DNA from 2 places in the Streptococcus sp. AS14 genome. Region 2 is predicted to be linked to the other one. Evidence: riboswitches for the same ligand, from Rfam matches in the RefSeq annotation. Region 2 holds a riboswitch; the other holds the start of a gene.
What was found. A riboswitch is a leader RNA that binds a small molecule or an ion and turns the genes downstream of it on or off. The one in region 2 is predicted to bind preQ1.
Positions count from the first base shown of each region.

Region 1 (5,904 bases), on a different contig from region 2:
ATAATTGGCAACCTTGCCGACTGTCTGTACCGTCGTAGAGGCGGCTTTCCCTGTCTTGGCAAGCACGCTGGCATAGGTCGCAAAGCCACCGGTCGCTGCCGTCAAGACTGCGTCCACACCTGCCCAGATGCGCTCCCCGTCAGTCAGCCGTTTCCCCGAAATGGTCTCCCCGCTAAACGCCTGATAACCGCTATCTGCCACCAGGTAAGCTGTCCCTGCTCCGATAAGGATAGGAGCGAGTGTTCCTCCGCTCAGGACACTCCCTGCGATAATGGCACCCACTGCTATAATTTTACCACCAATTTCAACCCACTGCAACCAGCCTTTGTTGTCCTCCTTCCAAGTCGAGCGCGCCCGCTCGTACTCGCCGACTTGCGTCGGAAACATAGCTTCCATGAGCTGTTGGTCGCTCAAGCCCTTGAGCTTTTCGTAATTCTCATGATCTTCTTTCTCAATCTTCGCCAAGCCTTCTTTTGCCAGCTTGAGCTTAGCATCGTAGAGTTCCTTGGCGGCGGGTATCGGGGTTTTGTCGCTATTGACAATATCCGAAATACTGTAGTGTTCCGTGGTGGTGTACTCTATCGCAGTCCCGTACTCATCGTAAGTCGTGTTGGTTTTCGTATAAGTCAAATACTTACTCTTATACTGGTTTTTCCCTTCGTTGACCTTATTGAGACTCTCCAAAGCATTATCCAAGCCCTCAAAGAATTTCCCGTCAATATTTTGGACGATTTCCTTGTGGACTTTCTTAGAGGCATCCAAGCGATGAAGAGCATGGTGCTCCGCATCTTCAAAAGGACCGACGGGCATGTCACGCCCCAAAGTCGCTTCTCCCGTTGCCACATAGAGATGAGCTAAGCCCTCAGAATTGACCTTATTTGACACTTCATCAATATCGCGTAGCAAGTCCTTTACGCAGTTGATGTTGCTGTGAAACCAACCCGTCTTAGAGCCTTCTTTAAAGTCAGGTTCATTCGTATAATATTTAGCCATTGTAACTCCTCTCTATCAGGCTCCACCAGTACCGATGATAATATCAGAAGACTTGGTCCCCTTCATATTCTTGTGAATTTCACCATTCTCGTCTTGAATAGATTTTTTCAGCTTGTCAACAGAGCCCTTAGGATCGTCTTTTATCCCCTGCTTGTCCTCAGCAGAAGTCTCGGAGCTATATAAAATACTGTTGGCGATGTCCATAGCCAGTATCTTATCAGTATCAATAAATTCGCTATAGGTGGTCTGTGTGTGCTTAAATATGACCTCGGTCAAAGTCTGAAAAGTCTGCGCTTTCGTGACAAATCGAATCAGCTGATTCTCATTTCCAACCATACGATTATGCACTTCTCCCTTTGAAGTGAGCGCAGGCAAGCCGTCAACTCCTTCTTTTAATTTCGTACTCAGCTGGGTTGCTGAAGTGACCATAGTTCGGATATGGAGCAAAAGCTGTTCCTGCTGCGTTAGGTCAATACTAATTTTGTCTGCCATATTACACCCTCACTTTCAAATCGTGGATAATCTCATCTCGTAATTCCTCACCGTCCATCGAGCGAATGCGTTCATGCGCCACATCAAACTCATACAAGCCCGATGGCGCCTCCAAAAAGAGACTGTCTTTCAGCAGCTCCTTGCGCCGAAATGTCTGCAAACGAATGGCTTCATTGTCGGCATAGTAAGCCTGTAAGCGAAAAGCCGAAAAAGGTTCCCAGCTGTAGTAAGCGTAGTTCTTGCGCTTCTCTTCCAAGTCCTTCAAAATCGGATGAATGTCTTTCAAATGCGCCAGAAAAACCAGGCTATGCAAAGTTTCAATCACATATTGATTATCGCCAATCTGCTTGATGACCGTCGTCGTCCACTTGTTGCTGTCGGTTTCCTGCGCGCAGAAATAATTGCTGTCCACCTGACAATGGTAAATCGCCTTGTGATAACGCTCCAGAAAAGCGCCGTAATAAGCGCACTCTTCCGTCGGCTCGTTATCAATCACCAAGCCCATTTTCCCCAAGTCCTCGTAGCCTTTTTCTAAAACCTGGCGCAGATTTTCCAAGCGAGTTTTTCCCTCTTCGCTAGGCAGGGGCAGAAAGAAGAGGTCATCCGAATAATCGTTAAACATGTGTAAGGCGTAAATCGCCTCCAAAGTAAAAGTCTTCATCCGTTGTCAATCTCCTTTTTTACATTGGCTTGGGAAGTTGAATTGAGCAGGGTTTCCAGCCCCTCAACAGCCGTTTTCAGCTCCTTCACGCTAGAAGAAAAATCACCTTGGTACTGTTTGAGAAAATCCTTCAGCCCCAGATATTGCTCCTTAGCCTTTCCGCTCCAGAGGCTCTCACTGCTTTCCATAGCGGAGATATTAGAAGGAATGGTTGTCTCTATCAAAGTCACGGCTGCTTTTAGATTTTCCAACACCGCAGCAATATTGCTACTTTCGTATTGTACCGTCTCAGCCGTATAACGGTCTTGAATATCATTGATATTTGTATTCATTTATACACACTCCTCCTTAATTACCACATTCTTTCGAAAGGATTCCATTTTCCTTCATTGTATTCAGATTTAGCACTATCAATCTGACTGTCAAGGCTACTGATTTTCGATTCTAAAAGATTGTGCAGATTGACGAATGACTGATTGGCGTCACGAACATAGTCGCGGTATTTTTTCATCGTTTTGACATCTTCTTTGAGATGTTCAGAAAGATTGCTGATGTAATGATAGCCCTCTTCACCGTCTACAATGCCGATGATTTTTTCACAATAATCGATAAAATTGTTCATATCATCCAGACTACGCATATGACTCAAACTATGCGACCGAATACTATTTCGCACCCGCTCATATTTTCTCTTTTCACCGCTCAGGTTTTCTACCCTGCTTTTCAATTCTTCATCACTTGCCATACTCTTCTCCTTCCTTAATTACGATACTGTTGGATAATCTCGTAGATTTCCTTTTTTTCTTTCTCTGCCATGCCCGACTGATAGCTTTTCACAAAGACAAAAGCCACAACTACGAGCGCTGGAAGAAGCATCAGATATCGCTTTTTCCGCATAGACATAGGCACCACGACCTCTTTGGTCTTAACAGCGTTAAATTCTGGGTGCTCTTTTTCTATTTGATTTTTTGCCATAAATAGAGGAAAAGCCCCGACAAACCAAATAGGGAGCATAATAATCGTGAGAATAGAAAAATACCTATTGTAGGACGGTAAATCATTATATAGTAATATAATGACACCCGCCACTCCAATAAGGTATGCAAGTCCCCACCAAAGAAGCCAATGATAGGCCTCTTTTTTGATTATCAAATACTCCCTAAGCTGCTCATTTTGTTCCATACAGAACCTCCTTGCGTTGTTTTTTTGGTCTCCCCTACCAAGAAGTTTAATGAGACTAATCTTAGTCTAAATGTACACTTCTAGCATACCATGAAGTAAAAAAATATGCAAATGCTTCCAATCTGTCTATTTACACACATCAGAGCCACAAAAAGCCTATTTTGTCAAATCAATACTTTTTGTAATCTGGTTAATAAGGATAGCTCCAACAATCAAAGAAGCAAATTCTCCAATGGCTGTTGTAAACCAAGTCAGAAAGAATGGCAAGCCTTGCAAGAAATGTAATTCTGCAGCAATGGTCACCATCGAAATAGAGAAGAAAATCGCAAAATAGAAGTGATCCAAACGAATCAAGCCTTTAATCAGATATTGATTCTTATAGCGATTGAAGAGGTAGACTCCCAGTGACAGGAAGACTAAGGTTGACCCACCGCCGACGAAGACATCAACGATTCCAAAACTATAGAGATTAGCAATCATACAACCAATGGTGACTCCCATGATATATTTTCGGTTATAAAATGCCATAAAGTTCATCATTTCAGAAATTCTGAACTGATAGGCCCCATAACTAATAGCATTTAAAGGGGGCGTAATCGTAAGAGCTACATAAATAGCAGCAACAATGGCAATCTGAGCCAAATCACGAACTCTCAGTTTTTCTTGTTTCATGTTTTCTCCTTTAGCGGCTTTACCGCGTATAATATGCTTGGCGAAAGAAGTTAAGCGCCAAGGGTTGCCTCGCATAAGAGGAGCATCATTAGTTGATTGCCCCACAGATTTGGCAACCCAACTAGTATAGCATAAATCCTAGAAATATGATAGACTATCTTTATGAAAACTTTAATCAAAAAATTCTTTGACAATGAGGTTCTGTCCTACCTCTTCTTTGGTGTGGCAGCTACCCTTGTTTATATGACTACTCGTCTCCTTATCTTCGCTCTTACAGGACAGACATTATTTGCGACCATTACTGCTAATGTCACAGCAGTACTTTTTGCCTTTATCACAAATGATACCATTGTCTTTAAACAGCAGCGCAAAGGTTGGCAAAAACGACTTCTTAAATTTGCTCTGGCTCGTTCTGGCACTCTTTTGCTGGATATTGTTCTTGCAAAATTATTAGTAGATACTTACCCTAATATTATCGGGCAATTTGTCAACAATAACCGCAATCTTATCAACTCTATCGAGTCACTTTTTTCTCAAGTACTTATTATTGTTCTCAACTATGTTTTCAGTAAACTCTTCATCTTTGAAAACAAGAAAAAATAACAACGAATCAGTCTATTTCACCCTATAAAAGCAAATCTGGACCAGATAATTCTGATCCAGATTTTTATAGTCTTAAATTTCCAAGCTTGGATTGTCAAGCGTCAGATGAGTGATTTCACCCTTGACACCAAAATAGTCCTCAATCAGAGTCTGGAGTTCTGTCATGGCTGCTTGTGCACGCGCTGCTTGCTCTCCATTGATGGCCTCAATGACCAAGATGGCATCCTTGGTCGCTTCTGTCAGCATAGTTCGTTGGGCTTCTCGCCAGTTAAGGCAACGGCAGACAGCCCCTTCTTCATCATAGTAGATGATTTCTTCTGGCAGAGCCGGCGCGTCACTCTCAGCTCCCAGCGGGAAAAAGGCTTCGCCACCCTTTGCTTTTCCTAGACGTAAATCTCCAACAATCTTATCCAAATCCTCACCGCCACATGGAACCGCATAAGACAGCGAGACACTGTTGTAGATATCGACCAAAGGATTGATTGGATGAAATTCCCGCCCCTGACTAACCCGCTTGAGCAGGGCTTCGATAGAGGATCGTGCTCCTTTCTTGGTCTTGAATTTGCTGAAAGCCTGCCGCCACTCCTGAATGACTTCATTTTGAGTGAAGTTCTCATCTAAGATAAAGTCCTCAGCTCGTTTCGCTCCCTTATCCAGCAGGGATTTGAAATATGGGTCCTTACTTTCATCCACACTATTATCCAGTCCCTTGACCACTAAAACACTAATCTGACCTTCCGGAAATACTTGCCAAAATTCATGTTCAACTGTAACTTTCATGATGCACCTCTTTAATCTTAATAGTTTCTTTTTTGTCCTTTTTTGACGGCTTCCCAGTCACCTGTGATGTTTTCACGCACTCGGATCAGCATTTTCTCCAAGGCTTGAACTTCCGCTTGAGAAAAGCCCTGCAGGGAAGTCTCTTCAGAATAGTCATTCTCAGCTAGGATCAAAGGATAAAGTTTTTCTCCTTTTTCCGTCACAAACCATTCCTTGTTCTTCTTGTTGCCCTTGGCTGCCTTCTGCTGGACCAAGCCCTTGGCCTCTAGCTTCTTGACAGAGCGGGCAATCGTTGAGCGATCCACCTTGAGAAGCTCCGACAGCTCCTCTTGGATGATCCCTGGATTCTCCGCGATTCGCACCAAATAAAGGTATTGACCTCTTGCTAGCTCTATATCACGAAACTCAATATTAGCAATGGAATCCAAAGCTCGAGCAATAATCCCAATTTCCCGCAATACTGACATATCCCCTCCTTTAATTTTTATTTGACTCTATTATAACACATTTTATTGCAAATG
Region 1 is NZ_ALKI01000007.1:100-6,003, forward strand. It holds partial or broken gene HMPREF1150_RS09325 (hypothetical protein) at 1-993, opposite strand, end outside; gene HMPREF1150_RS09320 (hypothetical protein) at 1,009-1,485, opposite strand; gene HMPREF1150_RS09315 (hypothetical protein) at 1,487-2,146, opposite strand; gene HMPREF1150_RS09310 (hypothetical protein) at 2,143-2,478, opposite strand; gene HMPREF1150_RS09305 (hypothetical protein) at 2,499-2,891, opposite strand; gene HMPREF1150_RS09300 (hypothetical protein) at 2,906-3,328, opposite strand; gene HMPREF1150_RS09295 (QueT transporter family protein) at 3,485-4,000, opposite strand; PreQ1 riboswitch class II at 3,998-4,134, opposite strand; gene HMPREF1150_RS09290 (GtrA family protein) at 4,163-4,603, shown strand; gene HMPREF1150_RS09285 (B3/4 domain-containing protein) at 4,676-5,383, opposite strand; gene HMPREF1150_RS09280 (MarR family winged helix-turn-helix transcriptional regulator) at 5,401-5,850, opposite strand.
Region 1: linked by a shared signal. The riboswitch ahead of HMPREF1150_RS09295 (QueT transporter family protein) and the one ahead of HMPREF1150_RS04085 (nucleoside hydrolase) in region 2 are both predicted to bind preQ1.

Region 2 (23,225 bases):
TTTCAACAACTAACCAATCTCCAATATTGGGCCAGTTTGTTTTCTGACCCCTGGAGGATTGTAATTAATATTATTGACGTCGTTATCGTCGCATGGATTCTATATTATCTAATCAAGGCCATTGCTGGTACCAAGATTATGATTCTGGTCCGTGGGGTGCTCTTCTTTATCTTGGCACAGTTTTTTGCCAATATCATCGGCTTTACCACCATTTCTTGGTTGATTAATCAGGTCATCACTTACGGGGTCATTGCGGCCGTGGTGATTTTCTCGCCTGAGATTCGGGCAGGATTGGAAAAGCTTGGCCGAGCAACGGATATCTTTTCTGCGACGCCCATCAGTAACGAAGAAAAAATGGTTCAGGCCTTTGTCAAGTCTGTTGCCTATATGAGTCCGCGGAAAATCGGGGCTTTGGTGGCCATTCAGGGAACCCGCACCTTGCAGGAGTACATTGCAACAGGGATTCCTTTGGATGCAGATGTGTCTGGAGAGCTGCTAATCAACATTTTTATCCCCAATACGCCATTGCATGATGGAGCTGTCATCATAAAAAACAATAAGATTGCGGCTTCCTGTGCCTACCTGCCTCTGACAGAAAGCAGTGGTATCTCTAAGGAGTTTGGAACCCGGCACCGCGCAGCTATTGGCCTGTCTGAAGTATCCGATGCGTTTACTTTTGTTGTTTCAGAAGAAACAGGCGGTATTTCCACCACACACAATGGGATTTTCAAGCATGATTTGACTTTGGATGAGTTTGAGACAGAGCTGAGAAAGGTCTTCTTATCAGAGCAGGACAAGCCAGCGGGTTTGAAAAAACGCTTCATGGGAGGATGGAAGAAATGAAAAAACGTAAAAAAATTCTTTATATCATCTCTTCGTTTTTCTTTGCCCTAGTGCTTTTTGTCTATGCAACCTCCAGCAGTTATCAAAACAATACTGGAGTTCGACAGGTCACATCTGAAACTTATACCAATACGGTTTCCAATGTGCCGATTGACATCAAATATGACAGTGAGAATTACTTTATCAGCGGTTTCACTTCTGAAGTTTCCGTCGCTCTGACAGGCTCCAACCGGGTCAATCTAGCCAGTGAAATGCAGGAAAGCACTCGAAAATTTAGAGTCGTTGCTGATCTTTCCAAGGCTACAGAAGGCACAGTAGAGATTCCGCTAAAAGTGGAAAACCTACCGAGCGGTCTGACTGCTACAGTCACTCCGCAGAAGATTTCTGTTAAGATTGGTAAAAAGGCCAGCAAGAAGGTTGAAGTTCGCTACCTCATTACAGACAGCCAGGTGGCTGAAAATGTGTCTATCAGTGGTGTGACCTTGGAAAATAAGGAAGCTACAGTTACCAGTGACGAGGAGACCCTGTCTAAGATAGAGTCTGTCGTGGCCATTCTCCCGACCAATGTCATTATCACTGGTAACTATAGCGGGACAGTACCGCTGCAGGCTGTGGATGGTCAGGGAAATGTCATGCCAAGCGTGGTGACACCATTTGAAACGACTATGCGTGTCAACACTAAAACAGCAGACAGCTCAGGCTCGTCCTCCTCTAACAGTAGCTCAAATACGAGCTCATCAAATAAAAACTAAATAAAATTTTGAAAATAAACTTGGATTAAAGCGGTCTGCCTTGCTTGCAGCCTAAATCTTTACATCCAGGTCTTATGAAAGGAAACTATTTATAATGGGTAAATACTTTGGAACCGATGGTGTTCGCGGAGAAGCAAATGTGGAATTAACGCCGGAATTGGCCTTTAAACTCGGTCGCTTTGGTGGTTATGTTCTGAGCCAGCACGAAAGTGAAGTTCCTCGGGTCTTTGTTGGCCGGGATACTCGAATTTCAGGAGAAATGCTGGAAAGCGCCTTGGTTGCAGGACTTTTGTCCGTTGGGATTCATGTTTATAAGCTGGGTGTCATTGCAACGCCTGGTGTAGCTTATCTGGTTAAGTCAGAGAAAGCTAGCGCAGGAGTCATGATTTCTGCCAGCCACAATCCAGCTTTGGATAATGGTATCAAATTCTTTGGTGGTGACGGCTATAAGCTGGATGATGAGCGTGAATTGGAAATCGAAGCTTTGTTGGACGCAGCAGAAGACACCTTGCCACGTCCAAGCGCCGAAGGTTTAGGTGACTTGGTTGACTATCCAGAAGGACTGCGCAAGTACCAACAATACTTGGTTTCAACTGGCTTGGAACTAGAAGGAATGCATGTGGCCTTAGATACGGCCAACGGTGCGGCTTCTACCAGCGCCCGTCAGATTTTTGCGGATCTCGGCGCACAGTTGACGATTATCGGAGAAAATCCAGACGGCCTCAATATCAATCTGAATGTTGGCTCTACGCATCCAGAAGCTTTGCAGGAAGTTGTTCGTGAGTCTGGTGCAGCGATTGGTCTGGCCTTTGATGGAGATAGTGACCGCTTGATTGCAGTGGATGAAAATGGTGAGCTAGTAGATGGTGACAAGATTATGTACATCATCGGTAAGTACCTGTCTGAGAAAGGCGAGCTGGCGCATAATACCATTGTTACGACTGTCATGTCCAACCTAGGCTTCCATAAGGCTTTGGATCGCGAAGGTATTCAAAAGGCTGTGACAGCAGTTGGTGACCGCTATGTAGTAGAGGAAATGCGTAAGAATGGTTATAATCTTGGTGGTGAGCAGTCTGGACATGTTATCATCATGGACTACAATACGACAGGTGACGGTCAGCTTTCAGCTGTGCAATTGACCAAGGTCATGCAGGAAACAGGTAAGAAACTATCCGAATTGGCCGTTGAAGTAACCATCTATCCGCAGAAACTAGTCAATATCCGTGTGGAAAACAGCATGAAGGATAAGGCGATGGAAGTCCCTGCTATCAAGACGGTGATTGAGAGAATGGAAGCCGAAATGGCTGGTAATGGCCGGATTTTGGTTCGTCCGAGCGGAACAGAGCCTCTGCTGAGGGTCATGGCTGAAGCACCGACTGACGAAGAAGTAAATTATTATGTAGATACCATTGCCAATGTTGTTCGAGATGAAATTGGAATTGAGTAATAAAAAGTAAAGAAACTGAGACATAACGTCTTGGTTTTTTTACATTTGTGTGAATATTTAAACACTTTGATACAAAATGTTGATAAATTGCAATACTCTTGGTATAATAAGCTACGAAAGGAGAAAAAGATGAAAAATAAAAATACAATTATTTTTAAAATTCTTATCTTATTAACAGCTATTGTTACAGGTTTAGGTTTTGCTGCTCGAACTCAGGCTTCTGAAGTAACTGAATACAGTCAGCAAACCAGCATTACTAAGGATGGTGAGCCATTAACAAGTGACTCAACTGTTAAGACTAATGAAACCTTGTCTGTAACAACCAACTTCACATTTCCTGCGGCTCAAACGATCGCTGAAGGGGATACCCTGACTTTTAAACTTCCGGAAGAATTAAGTCTGATTACTGCCTTAAACTTCGATGTCTATGATGTTGTTAATCATACGGGAGAGTTAGTCGGTACAGCTCAAACTGATCCAGCGACCCATTCGGTTACAGTAACCTTCAGTAACTACTTCACAAACTATACACAAAAGAAAGAGCTTTCTCTGACTTTTAATGTACGAATGAATAACGAAAAAGTTAAAGAATCAGGTCCAGTTGCTTTCAAATTTGGCCAGACAGACTTTTCTTTCCAATACCAAAAGGAAGATGGAACTGCTGGTGAATATGAAATGAAATATGGTTATCAAGACAGTAGCGATCCAAGCATTGTCAAGTGGCGTATTATCCTGAATGCAAGACAGGACATGCTTCGTAACATGGTAATTTCAGACAACTTTGGTGATGGTCTGACACTGGTACCGGGTACTCTGCGTGCAGTTCGTTATGCTCCTGTAGAAGGCGGTATCCGCAATGAAGCGCACTTGCTGACTCTGCCTGTTTTGGATAACTTTACTAACAAGGCAGTCCTAACCCAAAACGCCAATGGCGATGCTAACGGTTTTACCATCAACTTTGGTGATAACTACAACTGGCCAATGTACATCGAGTACTCTACTCGCGTACCAGAAGGTACAAAAGTGGGTGATGTGGTTAACAACAAGTTATCATGGACAGCTAAAGGCTTCCCAGAGCGTACTATTACTAAGTCAGTCCGCTTGGAAGACGGTTCTGGTAAAGGAAGCGCAGTTTTAGCAAAAGATGTGAAGATTCAGGCTCAGAAAAAGCTTGTTAACAAAGAATTAGAAAAGGGTCAGTTTACCTTTGGTCTCTTTGATGAAAACGGTAATTTGCTTCAAACAGTGACCAATGAAGCGGATGGATCTATCAACTTCAAGGCCTTGAACTATAGTGCAGCTGGTACTTACCGCTACAGCATCAAGGAAATTCCGGGCAATGATGCTAACTACATCTATGATGACAAGGAAGCTCAGCTGACAGTTACTGTTAAAGATGTGAATGGTGAGTTTTTGGGATCTGTTAAATATGATTTGGATCCAGTCTTTACAAATACCTATAGAGGTAATGATCCAGGCAAGGCAGTTCAGCCACCTAACCCTGGAAATAACAACAATCCAAACAATCCAAATAACAACCCTAACAATAACCCAAATAATAATCCAAACAACAACCCAAATAATACCCCTGGTAACAGTTCCGACAATCCAAAGGGAGGAACAGACAATCCAGGAAATGGAAATAACAATTCAAACAACGGTACCAATGATCCAGGTGCTGCAGGAGGCAACAAAAAAGTTCTGCCTAAGACTGGTCAAGAAACGACACTTTGGCTGTCAGTTGCAGGTTTGGCAATCTTAGTTGGCTTTGGAAGCTATGTCTTTCTTCAAAAAAAGACTAGATAATATTCAAAGGTTTTAAGAGTTTTCTCTTAAAGCCTTTTTACATGCTTTTCCATTTGAAAAAACGGAGCAATCGTGTTAGAATAGACCTAGTAATTTTTAAAGGATAGAGGTGTTATCGTGGCTTTTGGAGATAACGGACAACGCAAAAAAACAGGATTTGAAAAATTGACGATGCTGGTCGTGATTATCATGCTTATCGTGACAGTCGGAGCGATTTTTGCTTCTGCTCTCAGCGCAATCTTTTAATCCAAACGCTTCAGGGCGTTTTTTTAGACTAGAAAAAGAGAATAGAAAAAATGAGTATGTTTTTAGATACGGCCAAGATTCAAGTTAAGGCTGGCAATGGTGGTGATGGCATGGTGGCCTTTCGCCGTGAAAAATATGTTCCTAACGGCGGCCCTTGGGGTGGCGATGGTGGCCGTGGCGGCAATGTTGTTTTTGTTGTAGACGAGGGCCTGCGTACCCTGATGGACTTTCGTTACAATCGCCACTTCAAGGCTCAGTCTGGTGAAAAGGGCATGACCAAAGGAATGCATGGTCGTGGAGCTGAGGACTTGATTGTTCGTGTGCCTCAGGGGACGACAGTTCGTGATGCGGAGACGGGCAAGGTGCTGACGGACTTGGTAGAAAATGGTCAAGAATTTATCGTAGCGCGTGGTGGCCGAGGCGGTCGTGGAAATATTCGCTTTGCAACGCCTAAAAATCCTGCTCCAGAGATTTCTGAGAACGGAGAACCGGGTCAAGAGCGAGAGCTTCTGCTGGAGCTCAAGGTCCTAGCAGACGTTGGTCTGGTCGGATTCCCATCTGTCGGGAAATCCACTTTGCTTAGTGTTATTACAGCAGCTAAGCCTAAGATTGGTGCTTATCATTTTACAACAATCGTGCCTAATCTAGGCATGGTTCGCACTCACTCTGGAGAGTCCTTTGCAGTAGCAGATCTGCCGGGTTTGATTGAGGGGGCTAGCCAAGGAGTGGGACTGGGAACCCAGTTTCTCCGTCATATTGAGCGGACACGGGTCATCCTGCATGTCATCGATATGTCAGCTAGTGAGGGACGTGACCCTTATGAGGACTATCTGGCTATCAATAAAGAGTTGGAATCCTACAATCTTCGTCTCATGGAGCGCCCGCAGATTATTGTTGCCAACAAGATGGATATGCCAGATAGCGCTGAAAATCTTAAGATATTCAAAGAGAAGTTAGCAGCTAATTATGATGAGTTTGCGGACTTACCGCAAATCTTCCCGATTTCTAGCTTGACCAAGCAGGGACTTGCGACCCTCTTGGATGCGACCGCAGAATTACTGGATAAGACACCAGAGTTCTTGCTCTATGATGAGTCTGAAATGGAAGAAGAAGCTTACTATGGCTTTGACGAGGAAGCACCAGCCTTTGAAATTTCTCGTGATGATGATGCGACTTGGGTGCTGTCAGGTGACAAGCTTGAGAAACTCTTTAATATGACCAACTTTGACCGCGATGAAGCAGTCATGAAATTTGCCCGTCAACTTCGTGGTATGGGCGTTGATGAAGCCCTTCGTGCTCGCGGAGCCAAGGATGGTGACCTGGTCCGCATCGGCAAGTTTGAATTTGAATTCGTTGACTAAGGAGGCTTGCAATGGGTGATAAACCAATATCCTTCCGAGATGAAAATGGAAACTTTGTCTCTGCAGCCGATGTCTGGAATGCAGAAAAGCTAGAAGAGCTCTTTAATAAACTCAACCCCAAACGCAAGCTGCGTCTGGAAAGAGAAGCATTAGCAAAAGCGGAAGAGGAATAAGATAAAAAGCAGCTGAGCAGGAATAATTCCTGCTCAGCTGCTTTTTTGTGCTAAAGATGTATTCGTTAAGGTAATTAATCTTTGTTTTAAGCAAAGATTTTAGGACTGACTGCTTTTATTCGAGGGAGAGTAGCTAGGCAGACACCTAGAACGATAAGCTTGTCTGCATAATCAGTCAGTATTTGGACGAGGACGATACTAAGGACGGGGTTGACTCCCATTCCCCGCAGGGCTTGGACTATGAGGCTGGATCCGCTGGATGTTATGCCTCCGAAGAGCAGGACAGTGATTGCAGAGGCTACTAGGGTACCCGGAAGGGCTACCAAAAGGGTTTTCCAGAGAAGACTGAGCTTTAAGCTTCCTTTTTCTTTAAAAAACCAAGCTGCTGAAAGAGCAATGATGATAGCGACTGGCGAGTAGTAGAGAGAAAAGATATCGGTTGTCATCCAGCCAATGAGGGCGCTGAGAAAGGCAACGCCAGCCCCAGCAAGAGGCCCTAAGGTTAAGCTAGCTAGAATCGTTCCAAAGGTATCTAGATAGATAGGTAATTTCAGAAAAAGTGCAATATTAGCTCCCACATAGTTAAGAGCGATACAGATAGACAAGAAGCTTAGGATAAGGGGTGTCGATTTTTTCATGATAAAATTTTCCTCATAAAAGTGATGATAGGTCTTGAGCAATCGTTTCCTTAGGCTGATTCAGGAGGATAGCTAAGAAGTCTTGGAAGAAGAGTGAGGGACTGACTTGAGTTGCAATATAGGCATTGGCTGGTTTATGATAGAAGTCATAAGCATCAACCACAGTCTGTCCAAGAGCAATGCCTTCGGTTACGACTTCAACATAGGAGTCGAAGCCCATACAAAGGTCCTCATGCAGAAAATGAGCAATAGCCAGGGGATCATTGATAACACAGCCGATGATGTGTTCATATTCCCAGTGGAAGTCCCAGTAGAAACGCGTGATACGGCCGACAAACTCAGCTACTTCTGGCTGTAGGAAACGCATGTACTCTAATAGATTGGGGGTGAGGACGATGGCGCGTGTGACATCCAGTCCCACCATCTCGATTTTTCGGCCTAACTTTTGATAGACAAATTGAGCGGCGTGTGGGTCACACCAGTAGTTATACTCGGCTACAGGTGAGCAGTTGCCATGAGATTTGTAGCTGCCGCCCATGCTGACAAAGCGTTTGATATGTTTTCCAATTTGGGGATTTTGCTTTATAGCCAGTGCTAGATTAGTCAATGGTCCCAAGGTGATTAGGGAAGTGTCCTGAGCCTTCTGGAAATAGGTAGCCAGAAATTCAGAGGCTTTCTGAGGCTGGGGCTGACAATTGCTTGTTCGATTGATTTCGCTCTCGCCTAAACCATCCATACCGTGGGTATCCTGAGCTGAAACGAAATCGCGGACTAGAGGTTTTTCTGCCCCTGCATAGACTGGTATATCTAGCCGGTTCAGTTTTTCTAATATTTTAAAGGCATTTTCAACACCAAGGTCCACTGGGACATTTCCAGCGACGATGGTCAGTGCTACAACTTCTAAATCGGGATGTTGAATGGCATAAATTAGGGCTAGACTATCATCTATACCAGGGTCACAGTCGATAATGATTTTTCTTTTCATGAGTTCTCCTTTGCCTATATAAAAATGAGGTTGAGACAATCGGTCCCAACCTCTTAACTGTCAGCCTAATCGAGGAGACAGCAAAAAAACTATGCGCAAGACATTTTAAATACAATATAAAGGCACTTAGTTTTTTATTCTGGGAAGTTTTCGAACCAGTCCAAAACCGAGGTTTTGATTTCTCTATTTTTCTATCATAAATAAAAATAAGGAAAAAGTCAATGGGAGTAAGACTAACATGGTCACCCCCATCTTTTTATGGTATAATGAAAAAAATAAGTAGGAGAAGTGATAATTATGGCAAAAACGATTCATACAGATAAAGCACCAGCAGCGATTGGACCTTATGTTCAAGGAAAAATTGTGGGCAATCTTTTGTTTGCGAGTGGGCAGATTCCCCTGTCTCCTGAGACTGGAGAAATTGTTGGGACGACTATTGAAGAGCAGACCCAGCAGGTACTGAAAAATGTTTCAGCCATTTTGGAAGCCGCTGGAACAGATTTTGACCATGTAGTCAAGGCTACTTGCTTCTTGAGTGATATCAATGATTTTGTGGCCTTTAATGAAGTTTACAAAACGGCCTTTACAGAAGCATTTCCAGCTCGTTCAGCAGTCGAAGTGGCTCGCCTGCCTAAAGATGTGAAAATTGAGATTGAGGTTATTGCCGAGATTCTCTAAAAAAGAGCAGGGGAAAACCACTCTTTGACGGATTCTATCTGATGAAAGGATTATTATGTCTGAGAAGAAAATTCAGCTTGTCATTGTGACTGGAATGAGCGGGGCGGGGAAAACCGTAGCCATCCAGTCTTTTGAAGACTTAGGTTATTTTACCATTGATAACATGCCGCCAACTCTGGTGCCGAAGTTCTTGCAGCTGGTCGAAGGGACTACTGACAATGATAAATTGGCTCTGGTTGTCGATATGCGCAGCCGTTCCTTCTTTTTGCAAATTCAGAACGTTTTGGATGAATTAGAGCAAAATGAGAATATTGATTTTAAGATTCTTTTCCTAGATGCGGCGGATAAGGAGTTAGTGGCTCGTTACAAGGAAACGCGTCGCAGCCATCCGTTGGCAGCTGATGGAAGGATTTTAGATGGGATTAAACTGGAGCGCGAACTTTTAGCTCCTCTGAAAAATCTTAGCCAAAATGTTGTGGACACAACAGATTTGACACCACGGGAGCTCAGAAAGACCATCTCTGAGCAATTTTCAAATCAGGCTGACATGCATAGTTTCCGCATTGAGGTCATGAGTTTTGGTTTCAAATACGGTCTGCCTTTGGATGCAGACTTGGTTTTTGATGTGCGCTTTCTGCCTAATCCCTACTATAAGCCTGAGCTACGCAATCAGACAGGCTTGGACAAGGATGTCTTTGACTATGTCATGAACCATGCCGAGTCAGAAGAATTTTACAAGAACTTGCTAGGCTTGATTGAGCCTATTTTGCCGGGATATCAGAAGGAAGGAAAGTCTATCCTGACTATCGCTGTGGGCTGTACGGGTGGTCAGCACCGCAGTGTAGCCTTTGCTCAGCGCTTAGCAGATGATTTGGCTAAAAATTGGCCGGTCAATGCCAGCCACCGCGACAAAAACCGTCGGAAAGAAACGGTGAACCGCTCATGAGAAAGCCACGAATTACAGTCATTGGCGGTGGAACAGGGATTTCAGTTATTTTAGACAGCCTGCGTAAAAAGGACGTAGAGATTACAGCCATTGTCACAGTAGCAGATGATGGCGGCAGTTCTGGTGAGCTGCGGAAAAACATCCAGCAGCTGACTCCGCCAGGTGACCTTCGAAATGTTCTGGTAGCCATGTCTGACATGCCAAAATTCTATGAGAAGGTCTTTCAGTATCGCTTTGCGGAAGGAGACGGCGTTCTAGCGGGGCATCCTTTGGGCAATCTGATTATTGCCGGTATTTCTGAAATGCAGGGCTCAACCTATAACGCCATGCAGCTTTTGACCAAGTTCTTCCATACGACAGGAAAAATTTACCCTTCTAGCGACACTCCCCTAACTCTGCATGCTGTGTTTGCAGATGGGACGGAAGTTGTCGGTGAAAGCAATCTGACCAGTAAGAGCGGAATGATTGAGCGGGTCTATGTGACCAATACCTATGATGACAAGAAGCCTGCTGCTAGCAAAAAGGTGGTTGAAAGTATCCTGGAAAGCGATATGGTGGTTCTGGGACCAGGTTCGCTATTTACCTCAATCTTGCCTAATCTCGTTATCGAGGAAATCGGCCAGGCTCTTTTGGATACCAAAGCAGAAGTGGCCTATGTTTGCAATATCATGACCCAGCGAGGTGAAACAGAGCATTTTTCAGACAGCGACCACGTCCAAGTACTGCATCGCCATCTAGGCAGGAAGTTTGTAGATACAGTCTTGGTTAATATCGAACATGTCCCTCACGAGTACATGGACAGTAATCAGTTTGACGAATATCTGATACAGGTGGAGCATGATTTTCAAGGACTCCAGGAGCAGGTTCCGCGCGTTATTTCTTCGAACTTTCTTCGTTTAGAAAATGGCGGAGCGTTCCATGATGGTGAGTTGGTCGTTGACGAATTGATGCAGATTATACAGGTACGTAAATGAGCTTTACAGTAAAAGTAAAAGAAGAATTGCTAAGTCTGGCAAGCAGAGATAAAAATGAGCTGTCAGCCATGATCAAGATGTCTGGCAGTTTGGGCTTGGCCAGCAGTGGTTTGACCTTATCAGTCACAACAGAAAATGCCAAGATTGCCCGTCATCTCTATGAGTTGCTGTCGGACCTCTATCAGGTCAAGTCAGAAATCCGTCACCATCAGAAGACCAATCTACGCAAGAACCGTGTATACACAGTATTTCTGGATCAGAAAGTAGAAGAAATCCTATCTGATCTGCACTTGGCTGACTCCTTTTTTGGTATCGAGGCAGGGATTGACCAGGCCATTTTGTCAGATGACGAAGCTAGCCGAGCCTACCTCCGGGGAGCCTTTCTCTCAAATGGCAGCATGCGGGAGCCAGACTCAGGTAAGTACCAGCTGGAAATTCTGTCCGTTTATCTGGATCATGCTGAGGATTTGGCTGCTTTGATGCGTCGTTTCCTACTGGATGCCAAGACCATTGAGCGTAAGAAGGGGGCTGTCACTTATCTGCAGCGTGCTGAAGACATCATGGATTTTCTCATTGTCATCGGGGCTATGGAAGCCATGGCTGAGTTTGAGTCTCTTAAGCTCATGCGGGAAGCGCGCAATGACCTCAACCGCGCTAATAATGCGGAGACAGCGAACATCGCCCGCACGGTCACAGCCAGTATGAAAACTATCAATAATATTGCCAAAATCAGCGATAATATTGGTATAGAGAGTTTACCTGTAGACCTGCAGGAGGTAGCCCAGCTTCGTATCCAACATCCAGACTACTCCATCCAGCAGCTAGCTGATAGTCTGAGCCGGCCACTGACTAAGAGCGGTGTCAATCATCGCTTGAGAAAAATCAATAAAATCGCAGATGAATTATAAAAGCTGCTGAGCTTGAGCTCGGCAGCTGTTTTTTTATAGGCTTGTAGAATGTTTGGGTTGGACTTTTTGCTCAGGATAGATATGGTTAATGGCATTGTTGACAGCAGTAGGTGCCTCACCTAGCCCAGTTGCAATCAGGTCAATCTTCCCCTCGTAGCTGCAGCAGTCTCCAGCTGCATAGATACCTGGCACAGAAGTTTCTTGCTTGCTGTTTACCAAAATCTTGTGACGGTTGAGCTCCAAGCCCCAATCTTTGAGATTGCCGACAGAGGATTTAAAACCGTAGTTGACAAAGAGATGATCCAGAGGCAGAAGCTGACTTTCCTCTCCCTTGACTTGGCTGATTTCCAAATGGGTAATCTTGCCATTTTCGCCGACCAATCGACTGGGTACAAATGGTGTCTTAATCTCAACACTAGAAGCCTTGAGTTCTTCTACACTATGCTCCAAAGCCCGGAAGTTGTCCCGACGATGAACCAGACTGGTTTCCGCAATCTTTTCAAAAGCTAGCGCCCAGTCAACTGCTGAGTCGCCGCCGCCCAGAACAACAACCTTTTTGCCTGCGTACTGGCTGATGCTTGACACATGATAGTGGAGGTTGCTGTAGTTTTCAGCATCGTCTAGCTCCAAAGCTCTCGGTTTGAAAGCACCACCTCCCATGGCGATGATAATGGTTTTGGTCTGATGCTGTGCTTGAGAAGTTGTGATGGTGAAGCCATCATCCGCTTTGACGATATCCAGCACCGTTTCATTGAGGCAAATCTCAGTCTGGAAAGTTTCCAGTTGCTCAATCAGGCGCTGAGTCAGTTCTTCGCCACTTAGATTGGTAAAGCCCGGTACATCCAGAATCTTCTTCTCTGGATAGAGAATGGCCGGCTGACCGCCCAGCTGAGGCAGGGAATCAATGATTTTAACCTTGGCTTGGCGCAGATGAGCGTAAAAAGCTGCGAATAGGCCAACTGGACCGCCGCCGACAATCGTAATATCATACAGTTCAGACATAATCTTCCTCAATCTTTTTAAAATAAACTAGCATTATTGTACCACAAAAAGGGGTTGAAATGTGAGCAAATGTTTTGAAGACATCTTAAAATCCCCATCAGGGGCTTAAAATTAGATTGCAAATAAATCATTGAGGTTTTCAGCCAATGTTGGATGGGTGAAGATTTGCTTGCTCAAGTAGGTGTAAGGAATCTTATTATCCATGGCTACAGTCAGTATATTGATAATTTCCTGTGCCCCTGCTGAGAAGATAGTCGCTCCTACGATTTCCTTGGTTTCAGTGTTGACAACAGCCTTGAAGGCACCGCGTAAGTCAGCGTTGACATGTCCGCGAGGCATTGCTGCGACTGGAATCTCTTTAACTGCAATCGGCAGGCCTTGCTCTTTGGCTTCCTTTTCAGTCAATCCGATTTGAGCCAAAGGCGGTGTGATGAACATGCTGGTAGGGACATTTTTACGGTCTTCCAGTGTGTAGCTGCCATCGCCAGCCAGATAGCTATAAAGGATACGGAAGTCATCCAGTGAGATATAAGTAAACTGCAGACCGCCATTGACATCGCCCGCTGCAAATACACCAGGTACAGATGTTTCCAAGTGCTTGTTGACCTTGATAGCTCCGCGCTCTGTCAGCTCGATATCTGTATTTTCCAACTGTAGTGGTTCAACATTCGGCTTGCGGCCAGTAGCATAGAGCAGGGCGTCAAAACGAAACTCTCCATCCTCTGTTACAACGACAACTTCAGCACCATCATTTTTAACCTGAGTAGTACGTACATTTTGTAAGAGCTGGATTCCGTCTTCTTCCATGTATTGCTTAGCTAGAGCAGCGATAGAAGGCTCTACTCTTGGAAGAAAGCCAGGAGCAGCATCCAGCACAGTCACCTGACTGCCCAATTTGTTGTAGAGTCCAGCGAATTCTAGTCCGATGTTACCGCCGCCCAGAACTCCTAAACGTTTAGGAAGTTCCTTCAGATTTTGAATGCTAGTTGAGTCATACACGTGCTCGGTCTCAGTCAGTCCTGAAATTGGCAGGACATTGGAAACGGCACCGGTATTGATGACAATAGTTTCAGCAGTCAGTTCCTCTTTCTCATCGCCAGCTGTGATTTCAATGACTTTATTGGAAATGAAATGAGCTTCCGCATCGATGATGTCAACACCAGCACCACTGATTGCTGCATAGTTCTTCCCGTTGAGACGGCTGGTTACAGCATTCTTCTCAGCCATGACTTGGTCGAAAGCCAGGCCTTTTTCAGCTGCGACAAGCAGGGTCTTGGTTGGGATGCAGGCGATATTGATGCAGGTTCCCCCGTACATAGCCTTGCTTCGCTCAATCAAAGCAACTTTTTTTCCTTGAGCCGCCATTTTGGCTGCCAATGTTTTACCGGCTTTCCCAAAGCCGATGACAATTAAATCATAGGTTAACATAATTTACCTCCATTTTTCAAAAAAGATTGTATCACATCTAGTCAGAAATTGCTGATTTCTGCTACGCTTTTTTTCTTCAGTATTTTTAGTATTTATTTTTATACATAATGTCCATTTTTGAGCAAGATTTTCGCAGTTCCAGTCAGTCTGTGTTATACTAAGTTTCGTTATTTATTTTAGGAGGGTAAAATGTCTATTATTACATTGATTTTGGCAAGTTTGGTTGCCTTGGAATTTTTCTATATTTTGTACTTGGAGACCATCGCGACGACTTCTGCGGCGACAGCTCGGGTTTTCGGTATGTCGCAAGAGGAGTTGGAGCAGCAGTCGGTCAATACACTTTTCAAAAACCAAGGAGTTTATAACGGATTGATAGCTGTTTTGGTCTTGATTGCGGCCTTTGTACAGCCTAGTTCGTTTTGGCTGGGAATTTTTATGGTTTATATCATCTTGGTGGCAGCTTACGGTGCAGTGACCAGTGACCCCAAAATCCTGCTTAAGCAAGGAGGGCTGGCGATGCTGACCCTGCTTAGTTTATTTTTCTAATAGAGTGAGGAAAATTGATTTCCCACTCTTTTTTTATATAATGATTGACTTTTTTATTAGACAAGTGTAGAATAAAATTAGAAATAGCATTAATTTAGAAAGTGCGTGGGAACGATGAAAAGATCTATTAAACGTTTGCCGGACGGGGAATTTACTATTTTAAAGGTAATTTGGCAGCTGCCTACTCCGACGACCTCTGCCCGTATTATGGAAAAGCTGGGACCAGACAACCACTGGAAGCCCCAGACTTTGCTGACAGTCTTGGCTCGCTTGACGGAGAAGGGCTTTTTAGAAAGTGTCCGCAAGGGACGTGAAAGGCAGTATACAGCCTTGATCTCAGAAGATGAGTATCTGGAAGTTGAGGCTTCGGATTTCTTGAAGCGTCACAGTGGCCGTTCTATGGGCGGGTTTGTCAAAACACTCTTTTCTTCTAACTCCTTTTCGGAAAATGAATTGGATGAGCTGCGCAGTCTGCTCAACCAAGGAAAGTAGGATGGAGGGATAAGCATGAAACAGTTCCTTCTTTCTTTTCTTCTGACCAGTTTGTCGACATCCATTTTGGTGCTTTTGCTTAGTCTGCTTTTTACGGCCTTTAAGACTAAGATTTCGGTCAGAGTGAAGTATTTTATTTGGTTTCTGATATTGCTGAGTTTTCTGTTTCCGTTCCGTCCTCAGCTCGGCTCAGGCCTGATTCGGCTGAATACAGGCTCGGTAGTTCAGACAGCAGTGACTGCCACCCAGACAGGTGGTGCTCAGGGCGCTTCTCCAGCAGTTGAAAAAGCTGCCCAGCCAAATCTGTGGGAGGCTTTTCTCGGTCTGCCTTGGTTTGAGATTCTCTTTGCCATCTGGCTGATTGGCTTTGTCTTTAGTATAGGAAGATACGCTTATTCTTATATTCGCTTCAGAAAGATGCTGAAGCGCTGGGGCACGGAGTTTCAGGACGAAGAAGCAATGGCTCAGCTCCGGGCTGTTCAGCAGGAGATGGGAGTTAAGGGCCAGATTCGTCTGCTCCACTATCCTATGTCCCAAAGTCCTATGCTGCTAGGTTTCAGAGATATTTTAATCGTGCTTCCAGAACTTGACTACACGGAAGAAGAGCTGCAGCTGATTTTCAAGCATGAGCTGACCCACTACAAACACCGAGATGTTTTAATCAATCTCTTAGGGATTTTTGCCAAGAGTCTGCACTGGTTTAATCCGGTTGTCCGCTTTGCCTGCCGTGAAACCCAAGAAGCAGGAGAAATGTACTGTGACTACGATGTTCTGAGCTGTAGAGATACAGAGTATCGGACTTTCTATGGTGAAACGATTTTGACCATGATAGACCGCAGTAAGAAGACTCCAATTGCTCTGACGACTTGTTTTTACTCTGACAAGTTTAATCTCAAGCGGCGGATTGTCGGTATTATGGATAACCGCCTGCCTAAGAGGTTTCTGTCTGCTGCCTTTGTAGTAGCAGTCCCTCTCCTTTTGCTCTTGACTAGCTCGGTCTTTGCCTTAGAAAGCCCAGCTGCTCAACAAAGCCAACCTGTGGCGGGTCAAAAACAGCCCCAGGGACTCAGTCAGCGTCAGGCACTAGCATCCGTCTTAAAAGAGCTGTCTCTTTCTGAAAAGGATATTAAAGACCTCCAGATTGCGCGTGAGAAAGACACTTATAAGATTCGCTTCTCGCACGGGCAAACGGCCCATGAAACAATTGTCAATGCTAAGGATGGAAAACTAGTCAAATCCAAGCAGCATACTATTGTCGAAAAGACGGTAACGGTCGAAAAAGAAGTCAGCCCATCCTCATCAGCTGCATCAACTCCAGCTGACAACAGCGCTACTGCAGGCGCAGGGAATACGGGAGCAGCGGGCTCGACCAGAGCGAATACTGGAGCTAGTACAGCGACAGTTCAAACTCCGTCTCAGAACAGTTCCTCTCATACGACAGATACTGATGATTCGGACGATGATGATGACCATGATGACGATTAAATAAAGGATTCTGCCAGTTTAAGTTTCTTAAAAGCTTAGATTGGTAGAATTTTATTATCTTCTCAAAGGGGGATTTGGCAATCCTCCAAGAGCAGTTTGTCATCAGTTTATCTTTATTTTAGGACGATTTTGCTTACAGTTTGCACTTCGTTTCCTAATGCAAAAAAAACTGAAAGATTATTTATCTTTTTTCTTGACATTCATAAACGACAATTGTAGAATATACTTATAAACTACATTTGTAGAATGTTTTTGAAAAATACTGCTTGGAAAGGAGAAGAAAGCAAAGCCTATCCAGACGCTTGTAGGATGCAGAGCGGAAGCTCTATTTCTTTTAAAAGAACAAACTACATTTGTAGAATCAAAGGAGAATTCAAATGAAACAAAAGCAAATCCAAACAAACTTCCAACGAATCGAAACGAAGTATATTCTTGACCGAGCAATGCTAGCTCGTCTTGAAGCTGACATGAGACCTTACCTCACCGCAGATGATTATGCGACATCAACCATTTCCAATGTGTATTTTGATAATGATGAGTTCCAGATGATTCAGGATTCCATTGCCAGAAAAGGCGGTCGTGAAAAGATGCGGATGCGGACTTATGCTGAGCAGCCGAATGATGATAGTCAAGTTTTCTTGGAAATCAAGAAGAAACGCGATGAAGTAGGCTTCAAATATCGTTTGGTTTCTAATCCTCTCTCCGTGACGAACTATATTGTGAATGGTGTGGCAGACCATACTATTTCTGATGACCGGGTCAAGGCAGAAGTGGAGCAGTTACAGGAGCGCTATATAGACTTGAAGCCAAAAATGGTGATTAGCTATGACCGCTACTCTATGAGAGGATTGGAAGATAAAAAGGTACGTGTGACAGTTGATTCCAACATCCGCTACCGAGATTATGATGTAGACTTGGCTTTAGGCCGCTATGGACTGCCCTTGCTGGAAGACGACAAGGTGATTATGGAAATCAAGGTTCCTGGTCAATATCCTCAGTGGCTGGCCGATATTCTGAACAAATACGGTCTTGAAGATCAATCCTTCTCAAAATACGGCAATGCCTACCTGAAAACTAAAGAAAGGCTGACTCAAACAGTCAAGGCCTAAGGAGGTAGTCTATGCTCAATCAGTTATTTAACAGTATCTACTCTTCTACGGAAGTCAAGATAAATCCTTTAGCATTGATTTTTTCACTAGCAACTAGTGTGGTTTTAGGAATTATATTGGCCAAGGTCTATAAGCGCCAAACCATTTATACCAAGGAATTTGTCGTCACCCTCTCCCTTTTGCCAGCCATTATTTCCATTATCATCTTCTTGGTTAATGGAAATCTGGGTACCAGTGTCGCCGTAGCAGGGACTTTCAGCTTGATTCGCTTCCGGTCGGCCGCAGGTGGCTCCAAGGAGCTTCTAGCCATCTTTATGGCGACAGCTATCGGGATTACAACGGGGATGGGCTTTGTAGCATTGGGAATTGTCTTTACTCTAGCTATTTCAGGCATCTGGATGCTCTTTGAAAAGATGAGCTTTACTTCAGTCAGTCCGACAAGACGTTATGTCCAGGTTCAGGTTCCAGCTGACTTTGACTACGAAGTACTCTTTGATGCTATCTTTGAAACGACTTGTAAATCAGCCGAACTGACATCTCTCAAGTCGGCTGAAAAGAAGTCTATCAAGCTGGACTATGTTGTTGACTTGAATCCTGACATGACTGACAGGGAGCTTATTCAGCAGTTCCTGTTCTATGATAAGGTACAGGATATTTCCCTTTCCAAAGCCGCTAAGAAGCGTAAAACCCTCTAAGCAAAAGAAGACCAGCTGCAGCAGAGCAGTTGGTTTTCTTGTTTGTATCATAAAAAGGGGATACATCATACTTACAGAAAATACTTGACACTCTTTTCTATATGTGGTATGATTATATAGATTTTGGACTTGAAGGGAGTGAAAAAAATGTCAAAAACAGTAGTACGCAAGAATGAATCACTTGATGATGCACTTCGTCGTTTCAAACGTGCGGTTACTAAAGCTGGTACTCTTCAAGAAACACGCAAACGTGAATTCTATGAAAAACCTTCTGTAAAACGCAAACGCAAATCAGAAGCAGCTCGTAAACGTAAAAAATTCTAATTGAACAAAAAAGCAGACTCCGGTCTGTTTTTTGTTTTCACTCTTTGGAGAGAAGGGGATGATTGTGAGCAATAGGCAAGAAAAAAACACTGATTTTCATCAGTGAATTCTCTTTATTTTTTCTCAGCCAACAAAGCTTTGATTTCTTGCAGGACTTCCAATTCAGTTGGTCCAGCTGGCGCTTCTTCAACTTCTTCCTTCTTCTTAGCAAGGCTTTGTGCTTTTTCTGCAGACTTGACGATGAAGAAAAGAACAGTACCGATTACCAAGAAGTTAATTACAGCACTCAAGAAGTTACCATAAGCAATTCCGTTCCATTTCAGATCAGCAATTTGATTCAAGTGTGCAGCATCCAAAATTGGTTTGAGGAAGAGAGGAGTGATTACGTCAGTAATCAATGAAGTGACGATTGCTCCAAAAGCGTTGGCGATGATCACACCGACTGCCAAATCAATCACGTTCCCGCGCAGCAAGAATTCTTTAAGATCCTTTAACATTCTTTCTTTCCTTTCAAGAATTTATTAATGAGATTATATTATAGCTTATTTATATGACATCTACAAGATATTTGTTTGTCAAATATTTTACATTTGCTTCATTTTAGTATAAAATATAGAATGATATTCTATGATAAATTGGAGGTATTGTCTCTTGATTGATAAAGAAATCATTTCTGAAATTAAAAACAGCGTCAATATCGTCGATGTCATAGGAGAAACAGTGGCCTTGACTAAGGCTGGGCGGAATTTCCTGGGACTCTGTCCCTTTCATGGCGAAAAGACTCCCTCTTTTAACGTTGTAGAGGACAAGCAGTTTTATCACTGTTTTGGCTGCGGCAAGTCGGGCGATGTCTTCAAATTCATTGAGGATTATCGAGGCGTTTCCTTTATGGATGCTGTTCAGATTGTAGCAGAGCGGGCAGGGATTCCCTTGGCTGTAGAGACAGCGGGCAATGACCGACCGAGACAAAGCCATCCGCACCAGGCTCTCTACGATATCCATACCGAGGCAGCGAAATTTTACCATGCGGTCCTGATGACGACCAAGATGGGAGAGGAAGCGCGGGCTTATCTCTACCAGCGGGGGCTGACAGATGATGTTCTTAAGCATTTTCAAATCGGGCTGGCTCCTAATGAGGGCAATTATCTTCATAAGAGTATGGCTGGCAAGTTTGATGAGAATACCATCATGAACTCGGGTCTATTTAATCTGGCGGAGAATAATCTGGTCTATGATGCCTTTCAAAACCGAATTATGTTTCCCCTGACCAATGACAGTGGGCAGATTGTGGCTTTTTCCGGACGGATTTGGCAGGCAACGGCTACTGACGGCCATCAAGCCAAGTACAAAAACAGTCGCAGCACTGCTATTTTCAATAAAAGCTACGAGCTCTATCATCTGGATAAGGCCAAGCCGGTTATCAAGAAGAGCCATGAGGTTTATCTAATGGAAGGCTTCATGGATGTAATTGCGGCTTATCGGGCTGGGATTGAAAATGCGGTTGCCTCTATGGGAACAGCTCTGACACCTGAGCATGTCCAGCATCTGAGTAAGTATTGCAAGAAGATTATCCTGTCTTACGATGGAGATAGGGCAGGGCAGGCAGCGACTGCAAAGGCTTTGGATGAGCTGAAAGATATGACGGTGGAAATTGTTCGGATTCCAGATAATTTGGACCCCGATGAATTTCTAGCTAAAAATTCTGAGGAAGATTTGCAGCATTTGCTGAGTAAAACGCGAATAAGTAATGTGGAGTTTCTGCTGCATCATCTGAAACCAGATAATATTGAAAATCTACAGGCTCAGATTGAGTTTGTAGAGAAGATGGCGCCGATTATTGCGAAGACCAAGTCCATCACAGCGCAGAACTCCTACATCTACATGCTGGCGGAGCTGCTTCCGGACTTTGACTATCAGCAGGTGGAGCAGACGGTAAATAACAGCCGACTGGCTGAGCGCTCTAGTCGCAGTCAGGAGGCGCCGATTCAGCAGTCTCAACCAGTCGTCATGCAGTTTTCGCCCTCAAATCGGCTGAGTCGTCTCATGAAGGCGGAAAATCATATTTTCCACCGCATGATGCATCATCCTTTGATTTTGAACCAATACCGGCTGAGAGAAGACTTTGCCTTTGACTCGGAAGAATTGCAGGCCTTATATGAGATTTTGCTGGCAAATGGCGAGGTGACACCGCAGGATTTGTCCCAGCTGCCGGATCATGTCCAGCAGGCTTGGTACCGCGTTTTAGAAGAAGACTTGCCCGATGAGGTTTTAGAAGATGAATTGAAAGAAGTGGAAGAAACCAGAGAGCGGGAGATTTTGCGCAAGCATAATCAGTTTATTAGTAAGAAGATTCGAGAAGCCTCTCACAGCGGAGATACGGATACAGCCCTGTCCGAGCTAGAGCGCTTGATTGAGCAAAAAAGAAGAATGGAGTAGGAATGGCTACAAAACAAAAAGAAGTAACAACATTAGACGTTCAAATTGCAGAATTTATCCGCAACCACAAGCAGACAGGGGTTGCGACAGATGATGAAATCAATGACCAGCTGGTCATTCCTTTCACTTTGGATGCCGATGGGATTGAGGATTTGCTGCAGCGCATCCAGGATGCGGGCATCTCAATTACGGATAAAGAAGGAAATCCCAGCGCGCGTGTCTTAAATAACGAAGAGGAAGAAGCGGAGCTGACGGATGAAGAGCTCCTAGGCAGCAATTCAGCCAAGGTTAATGACCCAGTCCGCATGTATCTGAAAGAAATCGGGGTTGTGCCCCTTCTCAGCAATGAAGAAGAGCAGGAGCTGGCTATCTTGGTAGAACAGGGAGACTTGGAAGCCAAGCAGCGTCTGGCTGAGGCCAATCTTCGTCTGGTTGTTTCCATTGCTAAGCGTTATGTCGGTCGTGGTATGCAGTTCCTTGATTTGATTCAAGAAGGAAACATGGGGTTGATGAAAGCCGTTGATAAGTTTGACTACACCAAAGGATTTAAGTTTTCAACTTATGCGACTTGGTGGATTCGTCAGGCCATTACCCGTGCGATTGCTGACCAAGCTCGGACTATTCGGATTCCAGTCCACATGGTGGAAACCATTAACAAGCTAGTCCGCGAGCAACGCAATCTCTTGCAGGAATTAGGTCAAGATCCTACGCCTGAGCAAATCGCTGAGCGGATGGATATGACACCTGACAAGGTTCGTGAGATTCTCAAGATTGCTCAAGAGCCAGTTTCCTTGGAGACACCTATCGGTGAGGAAGATGACAGTCATCTGGGAGACTTTATCGAAGATGAAGTGATTGAAAATCCAGTCGACTATACTACTCGTGTCGTCCTTCGTGAACAGCTGGATGAGGTCTTGGATACGCTGACAGACCGCGAGGAAAACGTCTTGCGTCTGCGCTTTGGTCTGGACGATGGAAAAATGCGGACACTGGAAGATGTCGGCAAGGTCTTCAATGTAACTCGCGAGCGGATCCGCCAGATTGAAGCTAAGGCCCTGCGTAAGCTCCGCCATCCAAGCCGCAGCAAACCACTTAGAGACTTTATCGAAGATTAAGAACTGAAAAGCAGCGAGGGACAAAAATCTTTCAGCAGGAAGTATCAAGTCGGCAATCCTAACTGAAAGCAAAAGCCCCCTCGAGCTAACTTGAAATTTCTGCTATATCTATAAGGAGGATATTGCATGTCAGAAAAAAAATACAGCCCTGAAGAAGTTGAAAAAATCAAAACGCGTATTTTAGAGAGCTTGGAGCAGGTTATTGACCCAGAGCTGGGGATTGATATTGTCAATCTAGGTCTAATCTATGAAATCCGTTTTGATGAGACCAATGGAGAAACGGAAATCGATATGACCCTGACAACCATGGGATGCCCTCTGGCGGATCTTCTGACTGACCAGATTTATGACGCCATGTCAGATGTTCCAGAGGTTACCAAGACGGATGTTAAGTTGGTTTGGTACCCAGCTTGGACGGTGGAAAAGATGAGCCGCTATGCTCGGATCGCTTTGGGGATTCGCTAAGAACTGATAGTAAGTGCTGGCCTGCTGTTTGCAGGCTTTTGCTTTCTTTAGTAGATTCTGTTATAATGTTCTTATTGTCTTGGGGTCGTTACGGATTCGACAGGCATTATGCGGCACATTTTGCAACCCATCTAGCGGATGTAAAACGCCAGTTAAATATAACTGCAAAAAATAACAATTCTTACGCTTTAGCTGCCTAAAAACCAGCCAGCGTGACCCGATTCGGATTGCTTGTGTCTGATGACAGGTCTTATTATGAGCAAGCTACGGCAAAATCTGGTCTAGGGATTTTGCAAGAGAATTATAGACTCGCTTGACTTGGGCTTGAGCTATGTGTCAAAGTGAAGTTAAATCAATACATAGCCTATGGT
Region 2 is NZ_ALKI01000014.1:34,511-57,735, forward strand. It holds gene cdaA (diadenylate cyclase CdaA) at 1-843, shown strand, start outside; gene HMPREF1150_RS04115 (YbbR-like domain-containing protein) at 831-1,595, shown strand; gene glmM (phosphoglucosamine mutase) at 1,690-3,042, shown strand; gene HMPREF1150_RS04105 (Ig-like domain-containing protein) at 3,109-4,848, shown strand; gene HMPREF1150_RS11755 (DUF4044 domain-containing protein) at 4,966-5,094, shown strand; gene obgE (GTPase ObgE) at 5,145-6,455, shown strand; gene HMPREF1150_RS04095 (hypothetical protein) at 6,467-6,628, shown strand; gene HMPREF1150_RS04090 (ECF transporter S component) at 6,715-7,266, opposite strand; gene HMPREF1150_RS04085 (nucleoside hydrolase) at 7,280-8,251, opposite strand; PreQ1 riboswitch class I at 8,372-8,416, opposite strand; gene HMPREF1150_RS04080 (RidA family protein) at 8,549-8,929, shown strand; gene rapZ (RNase adapter RapZ) at 8,985-9,875, shown strand; gene HMPREF1150_RS04070 (YvcK family protein) at 9,872-10,849, shown strand; gene whiA (DNA-binding protein WhiA) at 10,846-11,757, shown strand; gene HMPREF1150_RS04060 (NAD(P)/FAD-dependent oxidoreductase) at 11,791-12,759, opposite strand; gene HMPREF1150_RS04055 (FAD-containing oxidoreductase) at 12,871-14,187, opposite strand; gene HMPREF1150_RS04050 (DUF1304 domain-containing protein) at 14,377-14,733, shown strand; gene HMPREF1150_RS04045 (BlaI/MecI/CopY family transcriptional regulator) at 14,848-15,225, shown strand; gene HMPREF1150_RS04040 (M56 family metallopeptidase) at 15,241-16,710, shown strand; gene HMPREF1150_RS04035 (polyphosphate polymerase domain-containing protein) at 17,088-17,819, shown strand; gene HMPREF1150_RS04030 (DUF4956 domain-containing protein) at 17,831-18,514, shown strand; gene rpsU (30S ribosomal protein S21) at 18,662-18,838, shown strand; gene mscL (large conductance mechanosensitive channel protein MscL) at 18,952-19,335, opposite strand; gene dnaG (DNA primase) at 19,490-21,274, shown strand; gene rpoD (RNA polymerase sigma factor RpoD) at 21,277-22,389, shown strand; gene HMPREF1150_RS04005 (metal-sulfur cluster assembly factor) at 22,516-22,854, shown strand; RNA gene ssrA (transfer-messenger RNA) at 22,936-23,225, shown strand, end outside.